3 regions of the Solidesulfovibrio fructosivorans JJ] genome follow, and region 3 is predicted to be linked to each of the others. Evidence: riboswitches for the same ligand, from Rfam matches in the RefSeq annotation. Region 3 holds a riboswitch; each other region holds the start of a gene.
What was found. A riboswitch is a leader RNA that binds a small molecule or an ion and turns the genes downstream of it on or off. The one in region 3 is predicted to bind cobalamin.
Positions count from the first base shown of each region.

Region 1: it holds a riboswitch for cobalamin, as region 3 does, so the genes downstream of both, DESFRDRAFT_RS12425 (sirohydrochlorin cobaltochelatase) here and DESFRDRAFT_RS10410 (TonB-dependent receptor plug domain-containing protein) in region 3, are expected to answer to the same signal.
Region 2: it holds a riboswitch for cobalamin, as region 3 does, so the genes downstream of both, DESFRDRAFT_RS20410 (ribonucleoside triphosphate reductase) here and DESFRDRAFT_RS10410 (TonB-dependent receptor plug domain-containing protein) in region 3, are expected to answer to the same signal.

Region 1 is NZ_AECZ01000016.1:82,648-90,322, reverse strand. Features, by position in the region: gene DESFRDRAFT_RS12450 (MBL fold metallo-hydrolase) at 1-303, shown strand, start outside; gene cobI (precorrin-2 C(20)-methyltransferase) at 403-1,116, opposite strand; gene DESFRDRAFT_RS12440 (ABC transporter substrate-binding protein) at 1,113-1,889, opposite strand; gene DESFRDRAFT_RS12435 (ABC transporter ATP-binding protein) at 1,933-2,775, opposite strand; gene DESFRDRAFT_RS12430 (FecCD family ABC transporter permease) at 2,772-3,815, opposite strand; gene DESFRDRAFT_RS12425 (sirohydrochlorin cobaltochelatase) at 3,815-4,702, opposite strand; cobalamin riboswitch at 4,825-5,005, opposite strand; gene DESFRDRAFT_RS12420 (hypothetical protein) at 5,026-5,382, opposite strand; gene selB (selenocysteine-specific translation elongation factor) at 5,839-7,675, opposite strand, start outside.
Region 2 is NZ_AECZ01000066.1:5-5,564, forward strand. Features, by position in the region: gene DESFRDRAFT_RS20395 (UbiX family flavin prenyltransferase) at 154-723, shown strand; gene DESFRDRAFT_RS20400 (bifunctional homocysteine S-methyltransferase/methylenetetrahydrofolate reductase) at 792-2,624, shown strand; gene DESFRDRAFT_RS21665 (hypothetical protein) at 2,892-3,155, shown strand; cobalamin riboswitch at 3,281-3,493, shown strand; gene DESFRDRAFT_RS20410 (ribonucleoside triphosphate reductase) at 3,635-5,560, shown strand, end outside.
Region 3 is NZ_AECZ01000012.1:77,708-85,382, reverse strand. Features, by position in the region: gene DESFRDRAFT_RS10425 (efflux RND transporter permease subunit) at 1-740, opposite strand, end outside; gene DESFRDRAFT_RS10420 (MarR family winged helix-turn-helix transcriptional regulator) at 801-1,265, opposite strand; gene DESFRDRAFT_RS10415 (hypothetical protein) at 1,779-2,045, shown strand; cobalamin riboswitch at 2,131-2,327, shown strand; gene DESFRDRAFT_RS10410 (TonB-dependent receptor plug domain-containing protein) at 2,436-4,442, shown strand; gene DESFRDRAFT_RS21295 (adenosylcobinamide amidohydrolase) at 4,342-5,166, shown strand; gene DESFRDRAFT_RS10400 (ABC transporter substrate-binding protein) at 5,163-6,032, shown strand; gene DESFRDRAFT_RS10395 (FecCD family ABC transporter permease) at 6,029-7,039, shown strand; gene DESFRDRAFT_RS10390 (ABC transporter ATP-binding protein) at 7,036-7,675, shown strand, end outside.

The sequences.
Region 1 (7,675 bases), on a different contig from region 3:
GCCGTGGCGCTCGCCGGACACACGCCCGGCCACACCGGCTATCGCCTGGCCTCGAAAGGGCAGGGCATCCTTTTCTGGGGCGATATCGTCCACGGCATGGCCGTGCAGTTCCCGCGACCCGAGGTGTCCATCGACTTCGACATCGACCAGCCGGCGGCCGTGGCCACGCGAACCGCGCTCATGAAATCCCTGGCAAAGGGAAATGAATGGGTGGCCGGGGCGCATCTGCCCTTTCCCGGGCTCGGACATCTGCGGCAAGCCGGTGCCGGCTACGCCTGGTGCCCCGCGTTGTATGCGGGGTGAAGAGAATAGAGAAGGGGATGCGAGAGGGGAAACCCTTTAAAAAGGGTTCTCCCCTCTCGCGCTCTCCCCTTCCTAAAGTTTATAATGGGGAGGACGTCTTCAAACGCGAGTGCGCTTGATGAGGCAAAGCGACAGGTAGTGGGGCTTTTCCGGTGCCTCTTCCAGCTTTCGCACGATAGCCTCGCCGTCGTGGCCGACGCGGGTGGCGAAGGTGGTCGCCCGGGTCAGGCCCATACGGCCAAGCAGGTCGCGCAGGCGGGGAAAATTGCGGTAGGCCTTGAGGATGACGGCGTTGTCCGCCGCTGCCAGTCCCTTTTCCAACCGGCCGCTCTCGTCCACGCCCGAGGCGATAAGCAGATTCTCGCCGGATTCGACCAGCACGTCGCCGACCTTGGCCGCCGCCGCCTGAAACGAGGTGATCCCCGGCACGATGCTAACCGCAAGCTCCGGCAGGCGCGCGGTCAGGCGCGGCAGCACGTAGCCGAAGGTGCTGTAGAGCAGCGGATCGCCCAGGGTAATAAAGGCCGCGTCGCGCCCGGCGGCAAGCACTGCGCCCATGGCGGCGGTGTTGGCCTCCCAGGCGGCGTCGAGGGCGGCCGGGTCCCGGGTCATGGGAAAGGGCAGGCGCACGACGGTCGCTTGCGGCGGCAGGTGCGGCGCGATGATGGCCTGGGCGATGGAATAGTCGTTCTTGCTCGACGAGGCGGCGAAGACCGTGTCCACCTCCCCGAGAATCCGGGCCGCCTTGAGAGTCAGCAGTTCCGGGTCTCCCGGGCCGACGCCGAGGCCGTAAAGCGTTCCGAGCGTGCTCACGGACGCGCCTCCCGGGCCTGCATTGCCGGCTTTCCGGCCAGTATCCGGGCAAGTTCCTCCACGGCGTCCACGCTTCCCGGTCCGGGGCGGGAGAAAAGCGCCTCGTCGACGACGAAGGCCCGGCGGTTTTTGACGCAGGGCAGGGAGGCGTACTCCGGCCGGTCGGCCATGGACCGCGCTTCGGCGTTCATGGGGCCGCGCTGGGTCAGGCACACGTCCGGAGCCAGGCGCAAGAGTTCCTCGTCGGTCAGGCGCACGAGCTTTTTGTCCAGGCTCACGGCGTTTTCCCCGCCGGCGGCGCGGATCACGGCATCGACCATGGAGCCTTTGCCGGCGGCCAGCAGGTTGCCGGAACGGACTTCGAAAAAGACCTTGGGCTTCTTTCCCTCGAAAGCGTTCGCAGCCACAACGGCGAGGCGTTTTTTAAGGCTTGCGTCAAGCTCTGCCGCCTGTTTTTGCGCGCCGGTCAGCACACCGATGCGGTCTATCGCGGCAAAGAGCGAGTCGAAATCGTGGATGGAGAAAACGGCCACCGGCACGCCCAGTTTGGCCAGGTTGGCGGCGGCCTGTTCGGCTTCGCCGCGCCCGGCGGTTTGCAGCACGAGGTCGGGCTTGACCGCCATCACGCGCTCCAGGTTGGGGCGCATGTGGGTGCCGATGACGGGCAGGGCGGCGATGGCGGCCGGCTTGTCGTCGGCTTCGGTGCGGGCCACGATGCGATTGGTCAGGCCCATGCCGGCGAGTATTTCGTTGTATGCGCCGTAAAGGGCCACGATGCGTTTGGCCGGGGCTTTGAGCGTTATGACGTGGCCGAGGTCATCCGTGATGCCCGCTCCCGCCGGAGCCGCCGGGGCCGCCTGGGGCGTTGCGAGCAGCGCCAGCAGCAGGAGCGGCAGGCACGGCCAGAGCCTGGGGCAGGCCGCTTTTGGGATGGGCGATAACCAGGATTTCGGTTTCATAGATCCTCGACAATGTTTGGCTGGTAAAGACGGCGGCCACAGGGCCGTCAGCCTCGATGCGGCCGTTTTTGATAAATATCAGGCGACGGCAGAAAAGCGCCGCCAGGTTGATGTCGTGCAGCGCCGCCACGATGGTCGTGCCGGCGGCGTTGCGGGCGGCAAGGAGCCCGTAGAGTTCCATTTTCCGGGCCATATCCAGGCTGGCCGAGGCTTCGTCCAGGATCATGGCGCGCGCGTCCTGGGCCAGGGCCCGGGCCGTCAGCGCCCGCTGGAACTCGCCGCCGGAAAGCTCGTTCATGCGGCGGTCGGCCAAATGGGCCACGCCCACCGCCGTCATGGCCGCCTTGGTCGCGGCGGCATCGCCTTCGCCGTAGCCGCCGAGAAAGGGCAGGTAGGGATAGCGGCCCATGCGCACCACCGTTCGCACGGTGAGTCCTCCCGCGCTTTCGGCCCGCTGGGGTACCACGGCCACGAGTTTTGCCCGTTCCCGGGCGGAGAGGCTCGCAATGTCGCGCCCGGCCAGGGAAACGCGTCCGGCGCTCGGGGGCAGTACGCCGGTCGCGGCCAGAAGCAGCGTGGTCTTGCCCGCGCCGTTGGGGCCTAAAAGCCCCACCATATCCCCCGGGGCGATGCGCAGGTCGATGCCGGCCAGCACGTCGCGGCCGCCGTACCCGGCCCGAAGTCCCTCGATACGGATCACGCCCGGCCGCCTTCGCGGCCCGTGACGAGCAGGAAACAGAAAAACGGGCCGCCGAGCAGCGCCGTCACCACGCCCACGGGCAGCTCCGCGCCGCCGGGCAGGATGGTGCGGGCCAGCACGTCGGCGAAAACCAGCAGCGCCCCGCCGCACAGCGCGCTTTGCGGCAGCAGCGTGCCGTGCTCGGCGGAAAAGAGCCGCCGGCAGGCATGGGGGGCGATGAGCCCGACAAAGCCGATGACCCCGGAAACGGCCACGGCCCCGGCAGTGAGAAGACTCGCTCCGGTGAGCAGTGCCAGCCGCGCCCGCCCGGCGGCGACGCCCAATTGCCGCGCCTGGGTTTCGCCCAGAAGCAGGATGTCGCACTCGCGGATATAGAGGCGAATGAGGAGCGCGCCAGCCAGAAAACAGGGCAGGAAAAGCGCCAGCTCGGCTTTGCCCCGTCCCTGGAAGCCGCCCATGATCCAAAAGACGATGCCGGCCACGGATTCCTCGTTGAGCGCCTTGGTGAGCGAGAGCAGGGCCGAAAGAAAGGTGGCGGCGATGATGCCGGCCAAAACCACCGTCTCCCGGCGCAACCCGCCGCAGGCCCGGGCCAGGGCCAGCACGAAGGCCAGGGCCGCGCCTCCTCCGGCCAGGGCGCAAAGCGGGGTGGCGATGACGCTTCCCGAGGCGGCGGCAAGCCCGAGCGTCAGGGACAGGGCCGCGCCGAAGGCCGCGCCGCCAGAGACGCCAAGGGTGAAGGGATCGGCCAGGGGATTTCGCAGCACTCCCTGGAACACCCCACCGGCCACGGCCAGGGCCGCGCCCACGCCGTAGGCCAGCACGCCCCGCCATAAGCGCAGGTCGAGCACCACGGCCGTGAGCGCCGGATCGGCCGGCGCGGTCACGGGCAGTCCCATGGCCCGGCCGAGGACAGCGGCCACCTGGCCCGGACCGGCCGGATAGGCCCCGGCCAGGCAGGCCGTCGCCAGGGCGGCCAGCCCGGCCAGAGCCGGGAGCAGGGCACGCGGTCCCGCGCCTTGTAAGCGGTTTCGGGGCATTATTTTCCGGGCAGGGCGTCCACGGTCTTTTTCAGGTGGTCCATCCAGATGGCGGCCACGGCGTCACGATCGCCGTTGCCCTGCATCTGGGGCGTCGCGGCGATGCCGGCGGCGGCGAGCTGCGAGGCCAGGGAGTCCTTTTCCTTGCCGGCCATGTCGTTGTGGGCATGGTCCCCGGCCACGGCGAACATGGGCATGAGCCAGGCCTTTTTGATGCCGCGCTTTTTGAGCTCCGCGATAAGGTCCTCGAAGCTCGGCGTGCCTTCGACCGTGGTCACGAAGGCATTGGGGTCGAGCTGCCACAGGGTGTATTGCAGGGCCGGGTAGGCCATGTTGGCCGGGTGGTCGGTGCCGTGGCCGACGAAGACGAGCGCCTCGCCGGGCTTGCGGTCCTTGGGGGCCGAAGCGAGGAGCGCCTTGGCCACGCGCGGGAAATCCTCCTTGGCGTAAAGCAGCGGGGCGCTGACGGACACGTGGGTCAGCCCCTTGGGCAGGCCGGAGAAGGCCTCGGCCAGACGCACGAGATCGTCGTATTCGTGGCCGGGAATGGTTTGCAGGGAGAAAAGGGCCACGTCGGTGACGCCCTTGTCGGGCAGCACGGCCAGGGCTTCGGCCGGGGAGGGCGGCACGGCCTTGCCTTGCTTGGCCAGCTTGTGGCGGATCATGGAGGCGGTGTAGCAAAGGGACACCGGCACGCCGGGATAGGCGGCCTTGACGCGCTCGACCATTTTCTGGATGGCCGGCGCGGCCTCGGGCACGGAAGTGCCGAAGGCGGCCACGACAATGGCCTTTTGGGGTTGCTTCTTGGCCTCATGGCCGGCCAGGGCCGGAGCGGCCATGGCCAGGCACAGCCACAATGCGAAAAGCGCTCGCGAAAAACGGAGCATGGGGAAAACCTCCACGGGCATGGAGGGCTCTTGATAAAAAAGGACGGCGGGAAGTCCCCGCGCTACGGGTCGACGTCCCGGTCCTTACGCCCGGCCGGCAAAAGCCCTCGTTGCCGACGGGTTGGCCTGTGATCGACCGGGCAGGTCTTCCGGCTCGTCCCATCGGCTCCGGCCTTCCCGGGAAGTTCTTCCCAGTGGCGCGCGAGGAAGCCGACTGTGGGGACATACGGCGGCGGGACCGCTCCCGAATTAAACGGGATTCCCTATTGAGCCCATGTGGGCACCCGATCGTTTCCGCGCAGTACCGGGGGCGGGTGCGGCTGTCAAGGATACGTCGGGGTGCGGGTCGGCTTGAGCACGCCCCGGTCGACCAGCGGCTTGAAGTCGGCCCGCTTGGTGAGCAGCGTGGGCACGTGGAGGCTCTCCAGGAGCTGGAGCAGGATCTGGATGGTGGTCGGGTTGGCCTTGTCCTCCATGACCACGATGGCCACGTCCTTGCCGACGGCGATTTTTTCGGCCACTTCCCAGGCCCCGGTGACGGGCCTGCCGCCGTCGAGGCTGTAGGTGTTGTCCTTGACGGTGATGACGCCGGCCATTGCCGTGGCGGCGCACAGGGCCATTGCCGTGAGCAGGGCCAGAAGGGCCGGGAACGGACGCGGCCGGCATGGGTATCTGGACATCACTTCTCTTTGGGGTTAAAGATTTTTTTCACGAAATACATCCGTCGGGGGAGGTTCACCGTGACATTCGATTTCTCCGGTCTCATCGTGCTGTTCGGCTTTATTTCCGTGTTCATCGCCCTTCGGGTCATCAAGGCGCAGCAGGAAGCCAAGCCCGAGGACCAGGACTGGTAGCACCGGCTTCTGGTCAGCCAGATTTTTCACGGCGGGCGGCTGCGGCTTCCCGCCGTTTTGCCGTTTTTCCCAAAAACCTTCCCAGCGATACCCTGGCCATCCGCGCCTTTTCCGGAGTTATTTCCCTTCTCCGCGCGGCAAGAGCGTTTCCCCTCTTCCGCGATGCCTCCGGTACCCCCCATATCCCCTTTGAAAGTTTTTGAAGGGGGTCCAGGGAGAAACTTTTTTCAAAAAGTTTCCCCCTAGCCGCCGGAGGCACTCCCCCTCCTCTTTCCCTTTTCCTTATTTCCCGCGCAACTGGCGCTTGTCGCCGACGCGCACGGTCACCTTTTCCTTGTCCAGGTATTCGAGCAGGGCGATGAGGAACTTGCGGGACAGGCCCGTCAGTTGCCGAAATTCCGCCGGCCCCATGTCCGTGGCCCCGGCGGCGTAGTAGGCGCGCACCTTCTCAATGAGCCCCGTTATGGCCTCGGCGCAGAAATACATGTTCTCCTGGGCCTTGACGAGGAGCCCTTCGTCTAAGAGCACCTTGTAGACGGGCTGGGCCTCTTTGAAGGTGAGGTCCAGGGGCTCCAGGATATCCTTGACGTTGGGCGGAGTGAGGCCGCCGGCGCGGTAGGCGGCCAGGAGCGTTTCGCGCAGCTTGGCCTGGTCCGAGGCGAGCGAGACCTTGTGGTCGGGCAGGCGCAGCACGTCCTGCTCGGTGGCGAGCTTGCCGGCACGAAGCTGCCGCTCGACCACGAAATGGAAAAGCTTGGGAGCAAGCGCCTTGCCCCAGGTGGAGGCCAGCTCACTGCGCGAAATGCCGAGTTTCAGCGGTTCGCGCTTGTGGTAGGCGGCCACGAAATCGGCAAGCGATCGCGTCAGGGCGGCGACGACGTCGCCGTGGACGAAATGGCGTCCTTCCTTGCCTTCGCGGTCGACAAGCGCTGCCGCGCCCTTGTCGCACAGCCCGGAAAGCGCCTTGTCCAGGGCCTTGGATTCGAGGTTGGTGAGCGTCATCAGCCGGGCGAAGCCCAGTCCCTCGGTGCCGGCCCGGGCCAGTCGCAGGGCGACGAGTTCCGGTCCCTCGGCCGTGGCCAGGGCGGCAAAGGTGGCGGCCGCGTCGGCGTCGAAGCGTTTGACCTTGCGGGCAAGGGGCGAAAGGATGCGTCCGCCGGCCATGGTGCGAAGCGGCGCGCCCGAGCGGATGACCACCCGGTCGCCGTAGACCCCGGCCAGGGGCTCGGGAAAGCGGATCTGGCACACGGCCGTCTCGCCGGGCTCCAGCTTGTCGCGGTCGAGCAGATGCACCCGGGCCAGGACTTCCCGCGTGCCGTGGTGGAAATGCACTTCGGTGCGGTGCTTGATGCCGCGCGGGGCCGAGGCCAGGCAGGAAAGCTCCACCTCCCAGGCGTTCTCAGGGAAAAGCGTGCCCGGCCGGGCCAGCACCTCGCCGCGCTCCACGTCCTCCACCTCGAGCCCGGCCAGGTTGACGGCCGTGCGCCGTCCGGCCGGCGAGACTTCCACGGGTTCGCCGTGGGATTGCAGGCTGCGGATTTTGCTGCGCTTGTCCGAGGGGAAAAGCCGCACCTCGTCGCCGACCGCGAACGTGCCGGCAATGAGCGTGCCCGTGACCACGGTGCCGTGGCCCTTGAGGGTGAAAACGCGGTCGATGGGGAGCCGGGCCAGATCGGAACGCCGCTTCGGCGCGAAATTGGCGGCCAGCTCGGCCAGGGCCCCGCGCAACTCGGGCAGGCCGGCCCCGGTGTGGGACGAGACGGGAAAAATGGGGGCGTCGGCCAGGAACGAGCCGGCAAGCGCCGCGCGCACGTCGTCCGTGACCATCTCCAGCCAGTCCGCGTCCACCATGTCCGCTTTGGTCAGGGCCACCACCCCGGCCGAAACGCCGAGCAGGGTGCAGATGTCCAGATGCTCGCGGGTCTGGGGCATGACGCCTTCGTCGGCGGCGATGACGAGCGTCACGAAATCGATGCCCGCCGCGCCGGCCACCATGTTTTTGACGAAGCGCTCATGCCCCGGCACGTCGATGATGCCGAGCCGCGCCCCGTCCGGCAGGTCCATGAAGGCGAAGCCCAACTCGATGGTGATGCCGCGCTTTTTCTCCTCGGCCAGCCGG
Region 2 (5,560 bases), on a different contig from region 3:
AATCAGGAAGACTTTTCATAATAGTGAACTCCTGCTTAGAGAACACACGTCCAGTTATGAAGTTTAGGAAAGGGAGCGCGCGAGAGGGGCTACTGCCCTTTTCAAAGGGTTTCCCCTCTCGCACTTTCTTCTCAAAATAAGTAAGGAAACCCTATGAAACGGCTCCTTGTCGGCATTACCGGCGCAAGCGGCGTGATCTACGGCATCCGGCTGCTCGAGGTGCTGCGCGGCGTGGCCGGGGTGGAAACGCATCTCATCCTGAGCCGGGGCGCGGCCACGACCCTGGCCTACGAGACCGATTTCACGGCCCAGGCGGTCGCGGCCCTGGCCGATGTGGTCCATGCCCACGACAATCTGGCGGCGGCGGTCTCAAGCGGCTCGTTTCCCGTGCACGGCATGGTGGTCGTGCCCTGCTCCATGAAGACATTGGCCCAGATCGCCCTGTCCCTGGGCGACAACCTCCTGGCCCGGGCCGCCGACGTGACCCTCAAGGAACGGCGCAAGCTGGTGCTGGTGCCGCGCGAAACGCCGCTGCACCTGGGACATCTGCGCCACATGACGGCCGTGACCGAAATGGGCGGCGTCATCCTGCCCCCGGCCCCGTCGTTCTACCACGACCCGCGCACCATCATGGACATCGTGGACCAGACCGTGGGCAAGATCCTGGACCAGCTCGGCATCGCCCACACCCTTTTCCACCGCTGGGACGGCCGCGAGGGTTGAGGCGGCAGGCGGGACGCCCGCGTTTTTCCCCAGCGCTTTTCCACGCATAATCCCAGGAAATCACTGCCATGCGACACGACCTTCTCACGACGTTGGCCAAGCGGCCGGTTCTTGCGGACGGGGCCATGGGCACGCAACTGCTGGCCAGGGGCGCCGCCCCGACGGCCTGCCTCGACGCCCTCAATCTGGATGCCCCCGAGATGGTCCGGTCCATCCACCTGGACTATCTGGCCGCCGGAGCCGAGGTCATCGAGACCAACACCTTCGGGGCCAACCGCAAGAAGCTGGAACGGTTCGAGCTGGCGGACAAGGTGCTGGAGATCAACCGCCAGGGCGCGGCCCTGGCCCGGGCCTGCGCCGGGGATGACGCCTGGGTGGCCGGGGCCATGGGGCCCCTCGGGCGCATGCGGGAAGAGGCCCCGGACCCGGCGGAAATCGCCGCCCTCTATGCCGAGCAGGCCAGGGCCCTGGCGGAAGGCGGCGCGGACCTGCTGTTGCTGGAGACGTTTTTCGATTTCGAGCTGCTGCGCCTCGCCCTGCACGCGGCCAAGTCCGCGACCTCCCTGCCCGTGGCGGCGCAATTCGTCTTCGGCGGCACGGGCCTGTCCTTGAGCGGACACACCATGGCCGAGTGCCTGCGGCTTCTGCGCCGGGAAGGCGCGGACATCGTCGGGCTCAACTGCGGCAGCGGCCCCCAAGGGGCGCTGGACATCCTGCGGGCGGCCGGCCCCCTCGAAGGACCGCTGTCCGTGTTTCCCAACGCCGGCTTCCCGGAACGGCGGGGCGACCGGCTGGTGTACCCCTCCTCCCCGGAATATTTCGCGAGCGTGCTCGTCCAATGCGCGGACCACGGGGCGCGGCTTTTGGGCGGCTGTTGCGGCACGGGCCCGGAGCATATCCGCGCCCTGGGACAGGCCCTGGCCCACCGCGCCGGGACAGCCCCCAGGCAGGCCGCCGTCGCGCCGGGACCGGACACGGCGGCGACAGGCCGGCAGCCCGGCAAGCCCCGGCCGTGCTTCCTCGACCGCGTGGGCAAGGGTCCCCTGTTCCTGGTGGAACTCGACCCGCCCAAGCACCTGGACGTGTCGGGGACCCTCGAAGGCGCGGCCAGCCTGGCCTCGGGCGGCGCGGACGCCATCACCATCGCGGAAAATCCCCTGGCCTCGCCCCGCCTGTCCAACATCGCCCTGGCCAACCTGATCCGCGCCCGCACCGACGTCGAGGTCATCGTCCATCTGACGGGTCGGGACCGCAACCTCATCGGCATGCAGTCGACCATCATGGGGCTGGCCTGCCTCGGGTTGGAAAACGTGCTGGCGATCACCGGCGACCCGCCGTCTTCCGGCGGCGAGGAACGCTTGTCCGGCGTCTACGACGTGCGTTCCTACGAACTGATCGGCATGCTCGACTGCTTCAACAAGGGCCAGGATCCCCAGGGCCGGGACATGCGGCTGCGGACCAATTTCCGCATCGGCGCGGCGTTCAATCCCAATACCCGCAACATGGCCATGCAGGTGCGCCGCATGCGGCGCAAGGCGGAGCTCGGAGCCGCCTATTTCCTGACCCAGCCCGTGTATTCGCGCGAGAAGGTCGATGCGATCCTGGAAGAGACGCGCGATTTCCCCTGCCCCATCTTTCTCGGCATCATGCCCCTGGCCAGCCTGCGCAACGCGGAATTCCTGCACAACGAATTTCCGGGCATTTCCATTCCCGAGGACGTGCGCGACCGCCTGCGCGCCGCCGGGGACGGCGAGGCCCGGGAAGGGTTGGAAATCGCCTGGGAGCTGATGGCCTACGCCCTGCCGCATTTCGCCGGCATCTACCTCATCCCGCCCTTCAACCGCCACGCCGTGGCCCTCGAACTCATCCGGCGGGCCCGGGGGGATGTCCCCGCATCCTGACAGCGCCTCGTTGCCGTCCCCTCCTTGCGACAGGCGGCCCATGCCGCGCCACTCGCGCACCGCGTCGCCGCAATCGGGAAATTACGGCCCATCCGTTGCTTCCCCGGCGAATATGGATAGTTGAAAAGCGTACGCATCCTCGTTTCATATCCGGGAGAAACGCATGGCCCGGAGAACGGGCGCGCCTTGTGCGAGGGAGGAAAAAAACATGCCGTCTAGGCGGGGACGGCGAAATGGTTCATGAAATAACAAAAGGAGGCAGCCATCATGCAAGGCGACCACGAACACCACCATGACCATACCCATGAGCATAGTCACGAACACGAGCACGAACACGAGCATCCCGGCATCGGCAAGCACACCCACAAGCATGTCCATGTCCACAGCCATGAGCATGCCCACGAGCACAAGCATCCCCACGAGCACGGCGCGGGGGAAGGCGTGCACGAACACCAGCATACCGGCGAGCACGGCCCTCACGACCATGTCCACCCGGACCACGAGCACGAGCCCCACACCCACGATCACTGAGTGACGCCGCGCCGACGACGGATTTTTTTTTCAAATCGCCCTGAAGCGCCGGGAGGGCACGGCCGGGGCCCGATAGCGGACGTTCGCGTCCCTCGGGGCCGGTTGACTCTCCCGGCCGCCCCCCCCTATACCATGGCAGCGCTGGTGCCCGTCCCCCCGGGACGGGCTGCAAAAGAGAACCCGGTGCAAGTCCGGGACTGCCCCGCAGCGGTAAGCGAAAACGACCTCCGCCACGAAGCACTGGGCCCCCCGGCCTGGGAAGCGGCGGACAGTAGGCACCCGGCCTGCCGGCCGCCATGTTCGCAAGTCCGAAGACCTGCCAGCGCCCGCCCGCGAAGCCTGTTCGCGGACGAACCGCCAGGGAGCCTCGAGGGAGGGGACCGGCCTCGCAGCGCATGGGGTGGCGCTTGCGGCCGCGCGTCTCTCCTCGGTTCCGTCTCGATGTCGCATAGGGGGAACGCGATGTCGCAGGGAATGCCATGCTGGAACCGATGACCAGTTCCGATCTTGCTTTCGACACCTTGGAGCAATCCGCCGAGCAGCCCGCATCGGCGCGCGTCGCCGTGGCCGTGCCCGCGCGCATCAAAAAGCGCGACGGCAAGGTCGTGCCCTTCGACGCGGATAAAATCTTTTCCGCCATCCGCCGGGCCGGCGCGGCCACCGGCGACTTCGACGAATCCGAAGCCCGGTTGCTCACGGCCCAGGCCGTCAAGGTGCTCTCCCACCGCTTCGCCGGCCAGATTCCGGATATCGAGCGCATTCAGGACGTGGTGGAACAGGCGCTGATCTCCGCCAACCACTTCCGCACCATGCGCGCCTATTCGGTCTACCGCGAACAACGGGCCAAGCTCCGCCACGACAAAAAGACCGTGGTGGACGTGGCCGCCTCCATCAACGAGTACCTCGACCGCCATGACTGGCGCGTGGCCGCCAACGCCAACCAGGGCTATTCGCTCGGCGGGCTGATTTTGAACGTCTCGGGCAAGGTGGTGGCCAATTATTGGCTCAGCCACGTCTATCCGCCGGAAGTGGGCGCCGCCCACCGCGAAGGCGACCTCCACATCCACGACCTGGACATGCTGGCCGGCTACTGCGCCGGCTGGTCGCTGCGCACGCTGCTGGAGGAAGGCTTAAACGGCGTGCCGGACAAGGTGGAGGCCGACCCGCCGCGCCACCTTTCCAGCGCCGTCGGACAGATCGTCAATTTTCTCGGCACGCTGCAAAACGAATGGGCCGGAGCCCAGGCCTTTTCCTCCTTCGACACCTACATGGCCCCGTTCGTGCGCAAGGACAAGCTCGACTACGCCGAGGTGCGCCAGTCCATCCAGGAGCTCATCTACAACCTGAACGTGCCGTCGCGCTGGGGCACCCAGACCCCCTTCACCAACCTGACCTTCGACTGGACCTGCCCGGACGACCTGGCCGGCCAGCATCCGCGCATCGGCGGCGAGGAGCTGGACTTCACCTACGGCGAGCTCCAAGCCGAAATGGATATGATCAACAGGGCCTACATCGACGTCATGACCGCCGGCGACGCCAAGGGACGGGTCTTCACCTTCCCCATCCCCACCTACAACATCACCAAGGATTTTCCCTGGGAGTCGCCCAACGTCGACATTCTCTTCGAGATGACGGCCAAGTACGGCCTGCCCTACTTCCAGAATTTCGTGAATTCCGACCTCGAGCCCAACATGGTGCGCTCCATGTGCTGCCGGCTCCAGCTCGACCTGCGCGAGCTTCTCAAACGCGGCAACGGCCTTTTCGGCAGCGCCGAGCAAACCGGCTCCGTGGGCGTGGTCACCATCAACTGCGCCCGGCTCGGCTACCGCCATCGCGGCGACGAAGCGGGACTTCTCGCGCGCCTCGACGCCCTGCTCGACATCGCCCGGGCCAGCCTCGAGATCAAGCGCAAGGAAATCTCGCGGCGCATGGACGCCGGGCTTTTCCCCTACACCAAGCGCTACCTGGGGTCGCTGCGCAACCACTTCTCCACCATCGGCGTCAACGGCATCAATGAAATGATCCGCAACTTCACGTCCGATGCCGAAAACATCACCACCCCGGCCGGCCACGCCCTGGCCGTGCGCCTGCTCGACCACGTGCGCGCGCGCATGACCGAGTTCCAGGAGCAGACCGGCCATCTCTACAACCTGGAAGCCACCCCGGCCGAAGGCACCACCTACCGGTTCGCCAAGGAGGACCGCAAACGCTTCCCCGGCATCATCCAGGCCGGCACGACGGAAAAGCCCTACTACACCAACTCGTCCCAGCTGCCGGTCGGCTTCACCGGCGACCCCTTCGAGGCGCTCTCGCGCCAGGAGGAACTCCAGCGCAAATACACCGGCGGCACGGTGCTCCACCTCTACATGGGCGAACGCATCTCCAGCGCCGAGGCCTGCAAAAAC
Region 3 (7,675 bases):
TAGAGCATGCCGAAAATAAGCGCCATGGTCAGCGGCGAGGCCACAACCATCTCGCTGAACATCTCGACGCCGATGGCCCCCTCGGCCACGGGCAGGCCGGCGATATGCCAATCCTCGGAGCCGCCGAACTCCCGTATCTTCTCTTGCAGCGCCGTATAGACCTTGTAGCTTAAAAGCTTGTCCGTCAGCGGCAGGTACAGGCACAGCGCCTTGCCGTCGGCCGAAACCATCTGGCCGACGAGCAGCGGATTGGACAGGGCCCTATCGCGTACGGCCAAGGCCTCGGCCTGTGTTGCCGGCGGACGTTGCATAAGCCAGTCGAAGACGATGGTGCCCGGCCCGGCCTGGTGCATGTGGTCCACCACCGAAGGCGCGACCATGTCCACTTCGATGACGCCCGTGGTTTTGCCGGGGTGTTCTGGATCGGCAAAACGAAGGGTTTTGGCGAACCGGGTCAGTTCGTAAACATGGGCCAGGGTCCGGGGATTGAACACGCCGTTGGGGTCATCTTCCTTGATGACGCCGACCACGATGGTTTCGCTCAAGTCGAAGCGTTTTTTGGCGGCGTTGTGGAAGACCCGCGCGGGTTCCGTGGGCTCCAGCATGTTTTCCGGGTCCGTGTCCATAGTCATGTTCGGAAAGAACGCGGCGAAAAAGACCATGGTCGCCAAAAGCCCCAAAGCGACCAGTTTGGAATGCTCGACCGCGAAGTTCACGAGCGCGGCCCGAAATCTTTTCATGGGATACTCCTGCGTCTTTAGTTAAGCTGCTTAACCTTAGAGTGAAAAAAAATACCCCGCCTACCGGGACAACCGATTGTCCATGACTTCCCCGATGGCCTCGAGCAACACGGAAATCGTAGCGATCTGGGACAGGGAATAGCCACGAAGCCGTTCCATCAAGGCCTCCTTGTCCTCTCCATGGAAACGCGCATGGGCCTCAAAGGCCTTTCGGCCAAGGGGCGTGAGCGTCAGCTGGAATTCCTTGTTGCTGTGCGGGGCCTGTTTTTTCTCGAGAAAACCCTTGTCGCACAGCTTGGAAACCATCTGAGAGGCCGCGCTCTTGGTGATGCCGAAGGCGTTGGCCACGTCGGTGACGCTCATCTGCTTCCGGTTGCCCACGGCCTCGATGGTATGGGCCTCCCGGGTCGTGACCTCGATGCCGTCCTCGACCGGGATCGGCAGCTCCTCGATGCGGGCGTATTTGGCGGCCACGCGCTGGAATTGGCGCACCGTGCCCAGGATGAGATCGTCCTTTGTTTCCATATCGCCTCGCAAAACCGCCTGATATCCCCTGCCCGACTTCCGGGTGAACCTCGATTGCGTCAAACGGTAAATTAGCTAAACCATGTTGTCAACCCTGCGCGCCCTGCCTTCCGTGCCCCTCGTCGCTGGGCACCGAAGGTGTCGCGAATAATTGGACGGACCGCCAAGCGCTCGTCCTCCCCGGGCTGGCGAGGTCGACTTGACACCACCGCCCCAAAGGCGAGCCGGCCATGGATCTGGACCTGATGGGATGTTTTCTGCGTCACTTCCGTTTTCGGCGTTATCCGACGGCTGTGTGGCGAGATCATTACCAACGCGGACATTGAAGAGATGCTTGCGATGAAGGCGCGCCACTCCAAGGACAGCAATGCCCCCCAGCCCTACAGACTTTGTCCGGGACATCATCGGTACGGGTGGCCCCGGTTCTACTGGTGAAGGCCCCCCCCTGACCCGGAACCCACCAATGCGAAACACTACAATCCCGGCAGTCCCTCTGGCGGACCGAAGGAGCCGTTGGACCTGAAGCCGCTGCTGGACGATGATTTGAGCGTGGACGAGTTTTCGTTCGACATGACGCTGCGCGAGTTCCATGGTTGCACTGGGGGGACGGGTGGTATCCCCGAGTCCTTTGAGGAAGTGAAGAAGAATACTTCCCCGGCCACCATGAAGAAGACCATGGGGGACAACATCGCCAAGATGTCCGGGGGAGGGCTGTGTGGGTCATCCTGCCGATCCGGTTTGACATCACGCGGTGATAGGCGCCTCCTCCTTTACATTTGAGAAATGGCATGCCGCGTTCAGGGATGTGGTTGTTTCCAAAACGTGAATCGACTTGACAACATCCATATAAAGCAGGCAGCTACTCCGCATTGTTGATCTTGCAGGTCCGCAGCACCGATGCGGCTAAGTGGGAAGTCCGGTGAAAAACCGGCGCTGGCCCGCAACCGTGAAAGGGGACGAAAACCGCACACCGCCACTGTCCACGCAAAAGGCGCGGATGGGAAGGCGCGGCGAGTAGGACGATCCTTGAGCCGGGAGACCAGCCTGCGAGATTCATGGTGGGCTTCGAGGCAGAGCCAACCCATGGACGACACCCCGTCTGATTGATGGAGTGTCGTCTCTGTGTTTCCTCGGGCCCTCCTCTTCTTTCACGAAGCAGGAGGTTTTTTTATGCGTTGCTTACTGGTCTTTTGGGCTGTGGCCCTGGCCTTGCCGTCCCTGGGACTGGCGGCTGACACCCAAGAGAACTCCTATAACCTTCCCGAGGTGTTGGTCACGGCCACGGCGACGCCAGCTCCGGCCAGGGAAGTGCCTGTTCATGTCGAGGTCCTCAGCCGTGACGACATTGATCAACTCGGCGTGGATACCCTGAGCGAATTAATCATCCAAAAATCGCCGGGCACGGTCGTTCAGTATCCCGGGGCCTACATGGGGTTCAGTCTCCGTGGCTTCAACACCTACGATTCACCCGGGGCGAACATGGATGCCAAGACACTGGTGCTGGTGGACGGCAATCCCTTCGGGTCCGGAAATCTCACCTTGATACCCCTTGGCAACGTGGAACGCGTGGAAATCATGCGCGGTCCCGGTTCGGTCCTGTACGGGGCCTCGGCCATGGGCGGGGTAATAAACATCATCACCAAGCGTGGAAAAGGTACCCCCTCCGGCTCTGTCGAGGCCGAGTACGGCAGCTTCAACCGCTTCCAGCCCAAGGCCTCCGCCCAGGGGGGGACCCAGGACAGTCGATTGGGTTTTTCCCTGGCCGGACGGGTCACCACTGTGGAGCAATACGACGCAAGCGGCGGTTGGCGGTACCGCAACACCGATTATCATGATCTCGCCACCTCCGGAACCGTGACCATGACTCCGGTTGAAAACCATACCTTCCATCTCTTCGGGAACTATTTCAACGCCTGGAACATGGGTGATCCCGGTCCGACCTATTCGCCCACCCACACGGCCAGGATTCAGGACGCCATGAAAAATTTTGCCGCCATCTATGATGGGGCAACCGAGTCTCGCAATGTGCAATGGCGCTTGGCGACCTGGGTCAACGAGCATGATTATGCCAACACCGATACGCCCTATTACGAACGCTCCTCCTTCACCACGAATCAGGTTGGGATTGATGGGCGCGTTTCCGTGCCCACCTTCTCTCTGGGGCGCTTTACCATCGGCGGGCAATATCGCGACATCAGGGAGCATCGTGATGGCGACGGTGTCTACGCCCCCGACTCCAACTACGAAAACTTGTCCATTTATGGAGAAGAGAAGGTTGATATCGGCGACTTCACGTTCCTGGCCGGCCTGCGTTATGATCAGTACAACCTGCGTATTCTCGACAATGACAGCTTCACCGATGCCACCACCCAGCCACGCACCATGGACCACCTGAGCTGGCGGGGCGGCATCACCTGGCGAACGCTGTCCTGGCTGACCTTGCGGACGTCGGCCGGCTCGGCCTTCACGCCACCGGATGCCTATAAATTCTGCGGCCGTTACCATGATTCCTGGAGCAATTACATCGGCAATGCCAATCTGACCCCGGAGACGAGCACGACCTGGGAAGGAGGGCTCGACATCAACTGGAAGGGATTGGAAATCTCCGGAACCTATTTCTACACGCTCTACACCGATGCCATCACCACGACCTCAACCACAGTCAACGGTAACCCCTATTGGCAAACCTGGATCAATTCCGCTGGTTCGCAACTCGCCGGTCTGGAAGGGTTCACCCGGTACAGCCACAAGTTCGACATTGGCAGCCATCGCTTGTCGGTGACCCCCTTTCTGAATTGGATCTGGTATGCTCAGCGCAAGGTCGAGGATTCCAAGCTGGTCAGCGCGCGCGGGACGGACACGGTACTCAATCTGTCGGAATACAGCTTGAACCCTGGTGTGCAGTTCGGATTTGACTCCCGGGTCACCCTCAACCTGAACGGGCAGTGGCAGGGGCCCCAGAAGGTGTATGACTGGGATACGCATTCCGCCAACTATGGCAAGGTCGTGGACAAAGACCCATTTTTCGTCATGAATGCTAGACTCTCCATACGTCCAGCCAAAAAACTGGAGACGTATGTGTTTGCAAACAATCTCGGTGATGAACGGTACAGTTATGTCGATGGTTATCCCATGCCTGGGAGGACGTTTGGTGTCGGGGTCCGCTACGAATTCTAAGCCGGCGGATCGGCCCGTGACGGCAATCCCCGGGGCCCCCCCGGAATTGGCCGACCTGAGTCTGGAGCGCACAGACCACTATGTGCGCTTGATATTGCCGGGGTGGTGGCGGACGTGTGGCTGGTCCCCTCTTGGAGGAGGCCTGACCAGGGCCAGGAATATGTTCATCCTTCGCGTTCATGAGGACGGGTCACGCGCTCCGAGTGAGTATCCACCTCCCGAGACGACCCTTGATCGGTATTGTCGCGAACACCACTGGTCTAGCCCGACCATTGGCATGATGACCGCTGCCTCTATGGATTCCTGTCGTTGGGCGTGGCGCAATGAGGCTGGAGTGGCTGTGGGGGTCATATTGACGGCTGGCCTGGCCAACGCCAGACGGGCCGGAGACAGGGCCGACTACCAGGAGAAGAACGACCACGCATTGCCGGCGGGTACTATCAATATCCTGGCGGCTACCAATGCCAAGCTCACGGATGCGGCCCTGCTGGAGGCCCTCATGATCATGACCGAAGCGAAGGCCGCCGTGCTCTCGGAGTATGGTATCAAAAGCGCGGTCAGCGGGCTTGTAGCCACAGGCACGGGCACCGATTGTGCGACCTTGGCCTGTGGGGAGGGCCCCCCGCTTCGCTGGTGCGGCAAGCATGTCCTTTTCGGGGAGATGTTGGGCAGGGCAGTCATGGAAGCGCTTTCCTCCTCCATTGCCTGGGAAGTGAACAGATGAAGACCGCACTGCGTCTTTCCGCGGCCATCCTGGCTGTTTGCTGGCTCCCCTGGTTTCTCCCGTCACAGGCGACGGCGGGGTCTCCCGTGCGCGTCATCGCCCTGGCCCCCAGCCTGACGGAAATCGTCTACGCCCTGGATCGCGGAAACCTACTCGTCGGGGCATCCACGTACAGCGACTTTCCGGAAGTGGCCAAGCGTCTTCCCCGGGTGGGGTCGTATGCACACCCCGACCTGGAGCGCATCCTGGCCCTGCGCCCCGACTGCTGTCTGGCCGTGGAGGGTATGACACCCCAGGAGACCACCGAACGGCTTATCTCTCTTGGCGTCCCTGTCCATATCCTGGATACAAATACGCTTGCGGCCGTCTTTGCCTCCATTGAGAAGATCGGAAACCTCCTTGCCGCTTCGGAAAGGGCCGTGGCATTGGCCGACGCCATGCGCCAAACCGTGGCGCGTATCACCCGGAAACGGGGCGACGGCCTCCAACCGTCGGTGCTCTACCAGATCGGCTATGCCCCCATGTATGCCGCTTGCGGGGGAACGTTCATCAACGAACTTATCGAACTGGCTGGAGGAAAAAACGTCTGTGCCACCATGCGAGGATACCCGCAACTGACGCCTGAACAGGCTGTAGCCTTCCGACCTGATGTCGTTCTCATCCCCACCATGGGCCGTGAAGCCTTCGAAGCGGCCAGGACACGATGGAACGCTTGGCCCGAGGTGCCCGCCGTGCACAGCGGTCGTATCTTCATCCTGGATTCCGACCTGTTCGACCGTCCCGGCCCCCGATTGACCCAGGGCCTGGAAGAATTAGCCCGGTTGCTGCATATTCCGCCGGTTCCGGCGACGGAAAAACAACCATGAGACAGAGAGATGCCTCCTTGCCCCTTCGGCTGCTCCTGACGTGTCTGCCCCTTGGTGGACTGCTCATAGCGGTCCTGGTCGCCGGTCTGATCGTGGGATCAAGTTCTCTCGCCCTGGATCAGGTGCTGCCGGTGCTTTTGGGACGCGAGACCTGCGATCCGACCATCCTGGCCATTGTCTGGAAGTTGCGCCTGCCTCGAACCCTGCTGGCGGCCCTGGCTGGCGGTGCGCTTTCCCTTAGTGGCCTCGTTTTTCAGACGCTGGTGCGCAATCCTTTGGCTGACCCCTATATCCTCGGCGTGTCCGGCGGAGCGGGCTTGGGCGCGGTGGGTGGCGTGCTGCTCGGGTTGCCCTTCCTCCTGGGAGCCGGCCCTCTCGCCTTTGCCGGAGCCATGGCAGCCTTCACGCTCACCGTGGTCCTCTCACTGCGGGAAGGCCGCGTGTCCGTCACTTCCCTGGTTCTATCCGGCGTTATGGTCAATGCCTTCTGTTCGGCCGCCATCATGTTTTTCCTCTCCGTGGCCAGAGATCACACACTGCACGCCACCCTGGTCTGGCTCATGGGTGATACGTCTTCGGCCACCCTGAATTCCCTGACGGTTCTTGCCCCCTGCGTCGTTGCCGGAACCGGGGTGGTGTTCGTCCTGTCCCAGCCTATGAACCTTCTGCTCCTTGGCGACGAGGCGGCCGCTAATCTCGGAGTGCGAGTCCGGCAGGTTCGAGCCCTGCTCGTTGTCGCGGCCGCACTGATGACATCGACCGTCGTCAGCCAGACCGGACTGCTCGGGTTCGTGGGGCTCGTCTGCCCGCATATCCTACGGCTGATCTGCGGTCATGACCAACGGGTATTGGTGCCTGGCTCCCTGTTGTTCGGTGCGTGCTTTCTCGTATCGTGTGATCTTCTGGCTCGACTGCTCTCTCATGAAGGGGCCATGCCGGTGGGCGTGCTCACCGCCATGCTCGGCGCACCGATCTTCCTCTATCTTCTCAGGCGGAGCGGGGCATGACCACAGTCTATGCCGTCCAGGGCCTAACGGTCGATATTTCTGGCCGCCGCATCCTTGGTCCTCTCGATTTGACCGTGAAAAAAGGGGAATGCTGCATCATCGTCGGGCCGAACGGATCAGGGAAATCCACGCTGCTGCGAGCCCTGGCCGGGCACGAGCGGCACTGCCAGGGGCGAATAACGCTTCTGGGTGTCGCTCTCTCCAGCCTTCCCCCGGCACGAATGGCGAGGTCCGTCGCGCATCTGCCACAGTCTCCCGAAGCGGACATTCCATTTACGGTGGAGATGACGGTCCGGCTGGGACGAGCCCCTCGGATGGGCTGGTTGGGCCTGGAGACACGGCGAGACAAGGAAGCGGTGCAGCGGTCCATGGATATGACCAATGTGGCGCATCTGGCAAAGCGAGGACTGGGAACCTTGAGCGGAGGTGAACGCGCCCGGGTGCTCTTGGCCCAGGCGCTGTGTCGGGAACCGGATGTGCTCCTCCTGGACGAACCGACGGCCAGTCTCGATCCAGGACATCAGATGCGCGTAATGGACTTGCTGGAACATATCCGCCTCGAACACGGCCTGACTGTCGTGATGGTGTCGCATGACCTGAACTTGGCTTCGGCCTATGCGGAAAGGATGCTGCTTG